2 regions of the Pantoea brenneri genome follow, and region 2 is predicted to be linked to the other one. Evidence: predicted binding sites of a transcription regulator. Region 2 holds the regulator's gene; the other holds the start of a gene.
What was found. Region 2 encodes CRP, which controls carbon source genes, mostly activating them, when cyclic AMP is high. Its sites were predicted from a motif close to ATGTGANNNNNNTCACAT; they were not measured.
Positions count from the first base shown of each region.

Region 1: mlc (sugar metabolism global transcriptional regulator Mlc) is a predicted target of CRP. The motif match lies at 1,830-1,847, and genes of this name have one in related genera.

Region 1 is NZ_JBCGBG010000001.1:1,110,252-1,115,160, forward strand. Features, by position in the region: gene AABB92_RS05130 (MFS transporter) at 1-817, opposite strand, end outside; gene AABB92_RS05135 (LysR family transcriptional regulator) at 913-1,806, shown strand; gene mlc (sugar metabolism global transcriptional regulator Mlc) at 1,937-3,154, shown strand; gene bioD (dethiobiotin synthase) at 3,269-3,967, shown strand; gene AABB92_RS05150 (nucleobase:cation symporter-2 family protein) at 4,149-4,909, shown strand, end outside.
Region 2 is NZ_JBCGBG010000005.1:19,056-23,964, forward strand. Features, by position in the region: gene AABB92_RS17495 (YheU family protein) at 1-12, shown strand, start outside; gene AABB92_RS17500 (phosphoribulokinase) at 74-943, shown strand; gene AABB92_RS17505 (OsmC family protein) at 1,528-1,932, opposite strand; gene crp (cAMP-activated global transcriptional regulator CRP) at 2,235-2,867, shown strand; gene AABB92_RS17515 (YccS/YhfK family putative transporter) at 2,925-4,909, shown strand, end outside.

The DNA.
Region 1 (4,909 bases), on a different contig from region 2:
GATGCCAGGGCGCATCCAGTAAACGGTAGCCGATGTAGTTAAACAACGTGACAAAGGCTCCCATCAGCAGAAAGCCTTCTGCAAACAGCCACGGCAGCCCTTCATCGCGCCAGTGCAGACGAAAATTAATCAGCAAGTTACGGGGGCGCAGAGAGGTGGCGCGGAAATGGCGCGACGCCGGCAGGATTTTCCAGAACATCACCGCTGAAGCCAGGGAAAAGCAGCCGATAACCGCAATCGCCACCCGCCATGAGAAAAAGTCGGTCAGCACCCCGCTCAGCAGGCGGCCACTCATGCCGCCGATGGAATTACCGCTGATGTACAGCCCCATTGAGAACGCCACCACGCGCGGGTCCATCTCTTCACTCAGATAGGTCATGCCGACTGCGGCGACCCCGCTCAGCGCCAGGCCCATCAATGCGCGCATGATCAGAATGCCGTGCCAGCTGGTCATGGTGGCGGAGATCAGGGTACAGAGGGCGGCCAGCATCAGCGCGGTGACCATTACAGACTTGCGTCCGACCGCATCAGACAGCGGGCCGGTCACCAGCAGGCCCAGCGCCATCAGTCCGGTGGAGATGGAGAGCGACAGGCTGCTGGTCGCGGGCGACACGCCAAACTGCTGCGACAGCACCGGCAATATTGGCTGGACACAGTAGAGCAGGGCAAAGGTGGCGAGACCGGCTGAAAACAGGGCCAGCGTGACGCGCATAAACTGCGGCGTTCCGCGGGTAATCCAGCCCGATGCAGCCAGCGATTCTGGCGATCTGCATCCTGCGTCATCCGCAACGGTTCCTGCCTGAGTAGTGCGACCCACAATCTTTCCTTAGTGATTAAAAACCTGTCGTCAGCTTAGAAAAGGCTGATTATGATGTCTAATATATTAATAATCTCAAATAAGACGTTAAAGATATGAATATCGAGCTGCGCCATCTGCGCTATTTCATTGCGGTCGCCGAAGAATTGCATTTTGGCCGGGCGGCGCTGCGGCTGAATATTTCTCAGCCGCCGCTCAGTCAACAGATTATTCAGCTTGAGACTGAAACCGGTGCCCGGCTGTTTAATCGTACCAACCGCAGCGTGCAGCTCACGGCCGCCGGTCAGCAGTTACTGCAGGATGCGCGCGCCATTCTGTTGCAGGTGGAACAGGCGGCTGACCGGGCGGCGCGGCTGCATCGTGGCGAAGAGGGAGAGCTGCGTATTGGCTTTACCTCCTCAGCGCCGTTTACCGTGGTGGTGTCCGATGCGCTGTACCAGTTTCGCCAGCGCTGGCCGCAGGTGCATATTCAGATGCAGGAGATCAACACCCGCCAGCAGCTGGCCCCGCTGCATGACGGGCGGCTCGATCTCGGCGTGATGCGCAACACGCCGCTGCCGGCAGATTTGCGCCACCAGCTGCTGTTGAGTGAACCGCTGTATGCGGTGGTGCACTGGGCGCATCCGCTGGCCACGGCAGACAGGATTTCGGTCAGTGCGCTGGCGGCTGAGCCGTTTGTGTTTTTCGATCCGCAGGTCGGGACCGCACTCTACAGCGACATCCTGGCGCTGCTTCACCGCTACCAGATTAAGCCCTACATCACCCAGGAAGTGGGTGAGGCGATGACCATTCTCGGTCTGGTGGCGACCGGGCTGGGCGTGTCAATTTTGCCCGCCTCATTTCGCCGGGCGCAGCTGGCTGATGTCATCTGGCTGCCGCTGGCAGAAAGTGATGCTATTTCTGAACTGTGGTTAGTCTGGTCCGCAGAGCGCGAAATAAATGAGCAGATGCGCCATATGATGACGTTACTGCAGCAAAAAAAGGCGTAACTCTGGCCGGTCCCGACGACAATGTGTGCGATAAATCACATTTCTAATCAAATATTTGACGCTGCCGCCTGATCTGCCTCACCATGACGCATGTTTATTTAGAAGCGCGAAAATAACCGGGAGCAGGGTTGTGAATCTGGACAGTCAACCTGGCCATATTGACCAAATTAAGCAAACCAATGCAGGCGTCGTTTATCGATTAATTGATCAATTCGGTCCTATTTCGCGTATCGAACTTTCCCGACGCGCCCAGCTCGCGCCAGCCAGCATCACTAAAATCGTGCGTGAAATGCTGGATGCCCATCTGGTGCAGGAGACGGAGTTTCAGGAGCCAGGCAGCCGCGGCCGTCCGGCGATTGGGCTGATCCTCGACACTGACGCCTGGCACTATCTGGCGATTCGCCTGCACCGTGGCGCCATGACCTTTACCCTGCGCGACCTTAGCAGCCGGGAACTGGTGGAGGATAGCCTGCCGCTGCCGGATGAATCGGCTCAGCCGCTGCTGACCGCGCTAATCGACCAGGTTGACGCCTTCTTTATTCGTCACCAGCAGCAGCTGGAACGCCTGACCGCCATCGCCGTGACCCTGCCAGGATTGATTAATGCCGCTTCTGGCGTGGTGCACCGTTTGCCCGGATATCAGGTACGCGACATGCCGCTCGGCGATGCGCTGGCGGCCCGCACCGGGGTACCGGTATTTGTTCAGCATGATATTTCCGCCTGGACGCTGGCAGAATCGCTGTTTGGTGCCTCACGCGGCGCAGAAGATGTGATTCAGATTGTGATTGATGAAACGGTCGGGGCTGGCGTGATCAGCGGCGGGCAACTGCTGCATAAACGCGGCCGGGCGCTGGTGGAAATCGGCCATACCCAGATCGATCCCTACGGCCAGCAGTGCTATTGCGGCAACCACGGCTGCCTCGAGACGGTGGCCAGCATCGGCAGTCTGCTGGCGCTGGCCGCTCAGCGTCTGCCGACCCAGCCTGACAGCCTGCTGCACAATCAGCCGCTGACGCTGGCATCACTCTGTGCGGCGGCGCAGTCCGGCGATCGACTGGCGCGCGACACCATTGCCAGCGTTGGTCATCATGTGGGCCGCATCCTGGCGATGATGGTGAATATCTTTAATCCGCAACATATTCTTATCGGTTCACCGCTCAATGCCGCGGCAGACGTGCTGTTTCCGGCGGTCAGCAACACCATTCTGCAACAGTCGCTGCCCGCTTACAGTGCCAGTATTCAGCTGGCACCCACTGCGTTTAACGAGCCGGGAACGCTGGGCGGCGCGGCGCTGATCAAAGATGCACTCTATAGCGGTTACCTGTTAGTGAAGCTATTGCAAGGTTAAGCCTGACTAATCTTGCGCTAACGCAATCTGTTCTCATCTTCCATTCCTTAAAATGCGGATTATTAGTAGGGTTAATCGCCGATTAGCCGTAACCGGTTTGAGAGGAGAAGTAGAGTGAAGAGACTATTTGTTACCGGCACCGACACCGCAGTCGGTAAAACCGTGGTATCGCGTGCGCTGCTACAAAGTTTTATCAAAGCAAACCTCAGCGCAGTCGGATACAAACCCGTGGCGCGCTGCGCAGTAAAAACCGCTGACGGCCTGCGCAATAAAGATGCGCAGGTGCTGCAAAGTGCCTCTTCTGTTGCGCTGCCGTATCAGGCCATCAATCCACTGCTGTTTGAGGAACAGGAGATCGCTACCCATAGCGGTCAGGTGATCCACTACGAATTACTGACGCAGGGGCTGAATAGCCTGACGGAGCAGGCAGATCGGGTGGTAGTGGAGGGCACCGGCGGCTGGCGCAGCCTGATGAATGATGCGCGTCCACTCTCTGGCTGGGTGATTGAGCAGCAGTTACCGGTAGTGCTGGTAGTGGGGATTCAGTCTGGCTGTATCAGCCATGCGTTGCTCACGGCTGAAGCTATCCGACAGGATGGATTGCCGCTGGTTGGATGGGTTGCCAACCGCATCAATCCGGGCCTGGCGCAATACAGCGATATCATCGAAGTGCTGCGTGAAAAAATCCCGGCACCGCTGCTGGGTGAACTACCCTACCTGCCGCGTGCCGAACAACGCGATCTGACCGCCTACATCGATATCTCACTGCTGGATCGGCCCAGTCTGCATCATGTGAGTGCAAAGATCGCCTGATCATGAAACAAAACAAGTCATCTTCCCCGGTGGTGAGCGTAAAGTTGCAGGTTCGCCACCGGCCACATCAGGAAATTTTATCCCGATTTTTCAGTCACCTGGCCTGAGAGGCGAGGTGACGTTGAGGTAATGGCGCAAAAAATGCATTAATCCGGCTAATCACTGTTGCCGGAGCACCGTCATGTCGCAATCACACGAGCAAGGTTTGTTATATGGGCTGGATGCCCGTATTGGTCCCGTCCCGGCGTTTTTCGCCGCCCTGCAGCATCTGCTGGCCAGCGTGGTTGGCATCATCACTCCGCCGCTGATTATCGGTTCGGTATTGGGGCTACAGGCCTATATTCCCTACCTGATCAGCATGTCACTGTTGGTCTCGGGCCTTGGCACGTTTTTACAGGCCCGGCGCTTTTTCGGCGTCGGAGCCGGGATGATCTGCCTGCAGGGAACCAGCTTCGCCTTTCTGGGGGTGCTGCTGTCAGGCGGCCTGATGGTGAAGGCGCGCGGCGGATCGCCAGAAGAGATCATGGCGATGCTGTTCGGCTGCAATCTGGTGGCAGCGCTGATCCCAATTCTGATTAGCCGCTGCGTCGGTCCGTTACGCAAAGTGCTGACCCCGGTAGTGACCGGCACGGTCATTACCCTGATTGGTATCAGCCTGATCAAAGTCAGCATCACCGACTGGGCTGGCGGTCACAACGCCCGTGATTTTGGTGCTCCCGGCAATCTGGCGCTGGGCGCGCTGACGCTGCTGGTAATCGTGGCGCTCAATCGTGCGCGTAACCGCTGGACCAGACTGGTGGCGGTCGTGGCCGGAATTGTAGTGGGCTGCATCGCGGCAGCGTTAACCGGCCATCTGCAACTGAAAGCGCCGGACCACAGCGCGGCGCTGGTGCTGCCTGCGCTGTTTAAGTTCGGCTTTGCCTTTGACTGGACCATTTTCTT
Region 2 (4,909 bases):
TTTCGCGGCTGATGCAGCCGGCGGCAATTCATGTTAACAATGCGCATGGCCCGACTTCACAGGGAGCTTTTTTATGTCAGCACGCCATCCGATAATCGCCGTCACCGGTTCCAGCGGCGCGGGGACCACCACCACCAGTCTCGCGTTCCGTAAAATCTTTCAGCAGCTCGATCTGCACGCTGCCGAACTGGAAGGCGACAGTTTCCACCGTTTCACCCGGCCTGAAATGGATATGGCAATCCGCAAGGCGCGCGATTTGGGCCGTCATGTCAGCTATTTCGGTCCGGAAGCCAATGACTTTGGCCTGCTGGAGCAGAGCTTCAGGCAGTATGGGCTCAACGGCCAGGGCCAGTCGCGTAAATACCTGCACACCTATGACGAAGCGGTACCGTGGAATCAGGTGCCGGGCACCTTTACGCCGTGGCAGCCGCTGCCGCAAAACACCGATATTTTGTTTTACGAAGGACTGCACGGTGGCGTGGTGACCGCCCAGCATAACGTAGCGGAGCATGTCGACCTGCTGGTGGGCGTGGTGCCAATTGTTAACCTCGAGTGGATTCAGAAGCTGGTGCGTGACACCAGCGAACGCGGCCATTCGCGTGAAGCGGTAATGGATTCGGTGGTGCGCTCAATGGAGGATTACATCAACTTCATTACGCCGCAGTTCTCGCGCACCCATCTTAACTTCCAGCGAGTGCCGACGGTCGATACCTCAAATCCGTTTGCCGCCCGCGCTATTCCGTCATTGGATGAGAGCTTCGTGGTGATCCATTTCCAGGCGCTGGACGATATCGACTTCCCTTATCTGCTGGCGATGCTGCAGGGATCGTTCATCTCGCATATCAATACGCTGGTGGTACCGGGCGGAAAAATGGGGCTGGCGATGGAGCTGATCATGGGTCCGCTGGTGAAGCGGCTGGTGGAAGGCAAGCGGATAGAATAAGAGGCCAGCAAAAACCGCTCTGAGAGCAGATGTCTTTAACAAAGAGAGTAAAACTGGCTTTCCTGCGGCTAAAGACTTATCCCTGGGCAGGCTTCAGGGAGCATACACCTTTCGCAAAGACGCAAAACCGCTATCCCTGGCAGGCTCAGCACGGGCCATCCCTGGCCCGCGATGCTTTGCTACAGGCATATGCTCCCTTCGCTTCACGTTCGACAACCGCATCCGGTTTCAGGAAGGTCGCTACAGACAACCCCTGGGCAGAAAGAATCTGGCAGCAATAGATAAGTTCAACACGCTGGGAACCGGGTCAGAAGAGGAAAGCGTCCCGCCGCCCGGATAAAAACGCCGGGAGCGTTTTTGAACAACGCAAAGCGTTGGCCCGGCTACGGGCGCGCCTCAGGGATGAGGTGCGTAATCGCGCGGGCCGAGCGGCCAGGGATTGGCTTAAACGACTTTCCGATCTGACCCGGTTCCCTGCGCAGGCACAGTATCAAAACGGATTCCCTGCCCAGGCACAGACTTAAAGCAACCTGCATCAGATACTGGAAGTGAAGTTAGCAGGTCTGCAATGACCCTTGCGGCTACTACAGTTCGATCACTTCATAGCTGTGGGTGATGGTAACCCCTTTACCCAGCATGATGGCGACCGAGCAATATTTTTCAGCAGAAAGATCCACCGCGCGTGAGACCGCCTTATCCTGTAGCGCTTTGCCGCTCACGATAAAGTGCAGGTTGATGTGCGTAAAGATTCGCGGCGCCTCTTCACGACGTTCTGAGGTCAGTTTTACTTCACAATCAGCCACATCGTTGCGACCTTTTTGCAGAATTGAAACGACGTCGATGGCGCTGCATCCGCCCGCCGCCATCAGCACCATCTCCATTGGGCTGGGCGCTTTATCACCCGAATTGCCATCCATTAATACCTGATGTCCGGATGACGACTCACCGAGGAATGTCAGCCCTTCTACCCATTTCACTCTTGCCTGCATGATTTTCGCTCCAGAATATGCGGTTTTGCCGTCAGAGTACGCTTTCGCCTGGTAAACAGCAATCCAGAGAAATCCGCCGTTAGCTGAAGCGAGACAACAGAAGACAGTCGGCAAAAGCTGTGCTACAAACAGTGCTGAAAATATTTTTCGTCACCCGATGGCGAAGCCGGGAAGAATGATGCGCACTGCGCCGAATGCAGCCCGAATAATTTCCTGTAAGGGAAACGCTTGAAGCTTTCATCGCCTGACAGGGAAACTGCCCCCTGTATTTTGGGCACGATTACAACAGAGGATAATAGCGAATGGTTCTCGGCAAACCGCAAACAGACCCTACACTCGAATGGTTCCTGTCCCATTGCCATATTCACAAGTATCCATCCAAAAGTACGCTGATTCACCAAGGTGAAAAAGCTGAAACGCTTTACTACATCGTGAAAGGTTCCGTTGCGGTTCTGATCAAAGATGAAGAAGGCAAAGAGATGATTCTTTCTTACCTGAATCAGGGCGATTTCATTGGCGAGCTTGGCCTGTTCGAAGAAGGTCAGGAGCGCAGCGCCTGGGTACGTGCCAAAACCGCGTGCGAAGTGGCGGAGATTTCTTACAAGAAATTCCGTCAGCTGATCCAGGTTAACCCGGATATCCTGATGCGACTGTCGTCGCAGATGGCGCGTCGCCTGCAGGTTACGTCGGAAAAAGTGGGTAATCTCGCTTTCCTCGATGTGACCGGACGCATTGCTCAGACTCTGCTTAACCTGGCGAAGCAGCCAGACGCCATGACGCATCCCGACGGCATGCAAATTAAAATTACTCGTCAGGAAATTGGCCAAATCGTTGGTTGTTCACGTGAAACCGTGGGCCGTATTTTGAAGATGCTGGAAGATCAGAACCTGATCTCTGCACACGGCAAAACCATCGTCGTTTACGGCACCCGCTAATTCCTGTCACCCACGGCGTGATGGCAACATCGCGCCGTTATTGTTTGTGTTGGGCCGATGTGGCGTCGAATTATTTACCATCCTGAAGTCAATTACGCCTTGCGGCAAACCCTGGTGCTCTGTCTGCCAGTGGCGCTGGGCTGGCTGGCTGGCGACCTGCAAAAAGGTCTGCTGTTCTCGTTAGTTCCCGCCTGTTGCAATATCGCCGGTCTGGATACCCCGCATAAACGCTTCTTCAAACGCCTGATTGTCGGCGGCAGCCTGTTTGCGCTCGGCAGCTTTCTGATTCAGTGGCTGACGCAGCACGCCATTCCGCTGCCGCTGATTCTGTTCGCCTTGCCGTTGCTGCTGGGGGTCACCGGCGAAATCAGCCCGCTGCACGGCCGTCTGCTGCCCGGCACCCTGATCGCCGCCATCTTCACGCTGAGCCTGATTGGCCGTATGCCGATCTATGTGCCGCCGCTGCTCTATATCGGCGGCACGCTATGGTATGGGCTGTTTAACTGGTTCTGGTTCTGGCTGTGGAAAGAGCAGCCGATGCGTGAAAGCCTGAGCCTGATCTACCGTGAGCTGGCCAACTATTGCGACGCCAAATATACCCTGCTGACTCAGCTGACCGATCCGGAAAAGGCCCTGCCGCCGCTGCTGGCGCGTCAGCAAAAAGTGGTCGATATGATCACCACCTGTTACCAGCAGATGCACATGCTTTCCGCCAGCCGGGATCACAGCCATAAGCGGCTGACCCGCGCCTTTCAGGTGGCGCTGGACCTGCAGGAGCACATCTCGGTCAGCCTGCATCAGCCGGAAGAGGTGCAGAAACTGGTGGAGCAGAGCTATGCCGAAGCGGTGATCCGCTGGAACGCCCAGACTATTTCGGCCCGCTTACGGGTGCTGGCGGATAACATTCTCTATCACCAGTTGCCGGATCGTTTTGGCATGGAGAAGCAGCTCAGCGCGCTGGAAAAAATCGCCCGCCAGCATCCTGACAATCCGGTGGGAAATTTCTGTCTCTACCACTTCAATCGGATTGCGCGGGTGCTGCGCACCCAAAAACCGCTCTATCAACGTGACCTGATGGCCGATCGTCAGCGCCGTCTGCCGCTTCTGCCGGCGCTGCGCAGCTATCTGTCCTGGCGTTCGTCGGCACTGCGCACTGCCGGGCGCTTTGCGGTGATGCTGATGCTGGGCAGCGCACTGGCGCTGTTTTTCAACATCCCTAAACCGTACTGGATTCTGATGACCATTATGTTCGTCAGCCAGAACGGCTACAGCGCCACCCGCGTTCGCATCCAGCACCGGGCACTGGGCACCTTTGCCGGCCTGGTGATTGCGGCTGCCACCTTACGCCTGGCGGTGCCGGAGTCGCTGGTGCTGCTGATCATGCTGGTGATCACCTTTATCAGCTACCGGTTTACCCGCCAGTTTTACGGCTGGTCGATGATCGGCTTTACGGTGACGGCGGTTTACTCGCTGCAGTTGCTGTCGCTGAATGGGGCGCAGTTCCTGCTGCCGCGCCTGATGGATACGCTGATGGGTTGCCTGATCGCCTTTGGCGGAATGTTGTGGCTGTGGCCGCAGTGGCAGAGTGGCTTATTGCGGCAAAACGCCCATGACGCGCTGGAAACCTATCAGGATGCGCTACGGCTGCTGCTGGGGGCGGAACAGTCACCGGAGAAACTGGCGTATCAGCGGGTACGGGTCAATCAGGCTCACAATGCGCTGTTTAACTCCCTGAACCAGGCGATGCAGGAACCGGCTTTTAACGCTCAGTACCTCAAGGATATGCGTCTGTGGGTCACCCACAGCCAGTTTATTGTTGAGCACATCAATGCAATGACGATTCTGGCGCGTGAACACACCATGCTGACCGCCACGTTAGCTGAGCGTTATCTGCAGTCCTGCGAAATTGCGCTGCAACGTTGTCAGCAGCGACTGGAATATGATGGTGCCAGTTCGCAGGTTAACCTGCTGGATGAGCTGGAAAACATTAATGAAGGGCCGGTCACGGTGGTGGAACAGCATGTACGCCGCATTCTGGATCA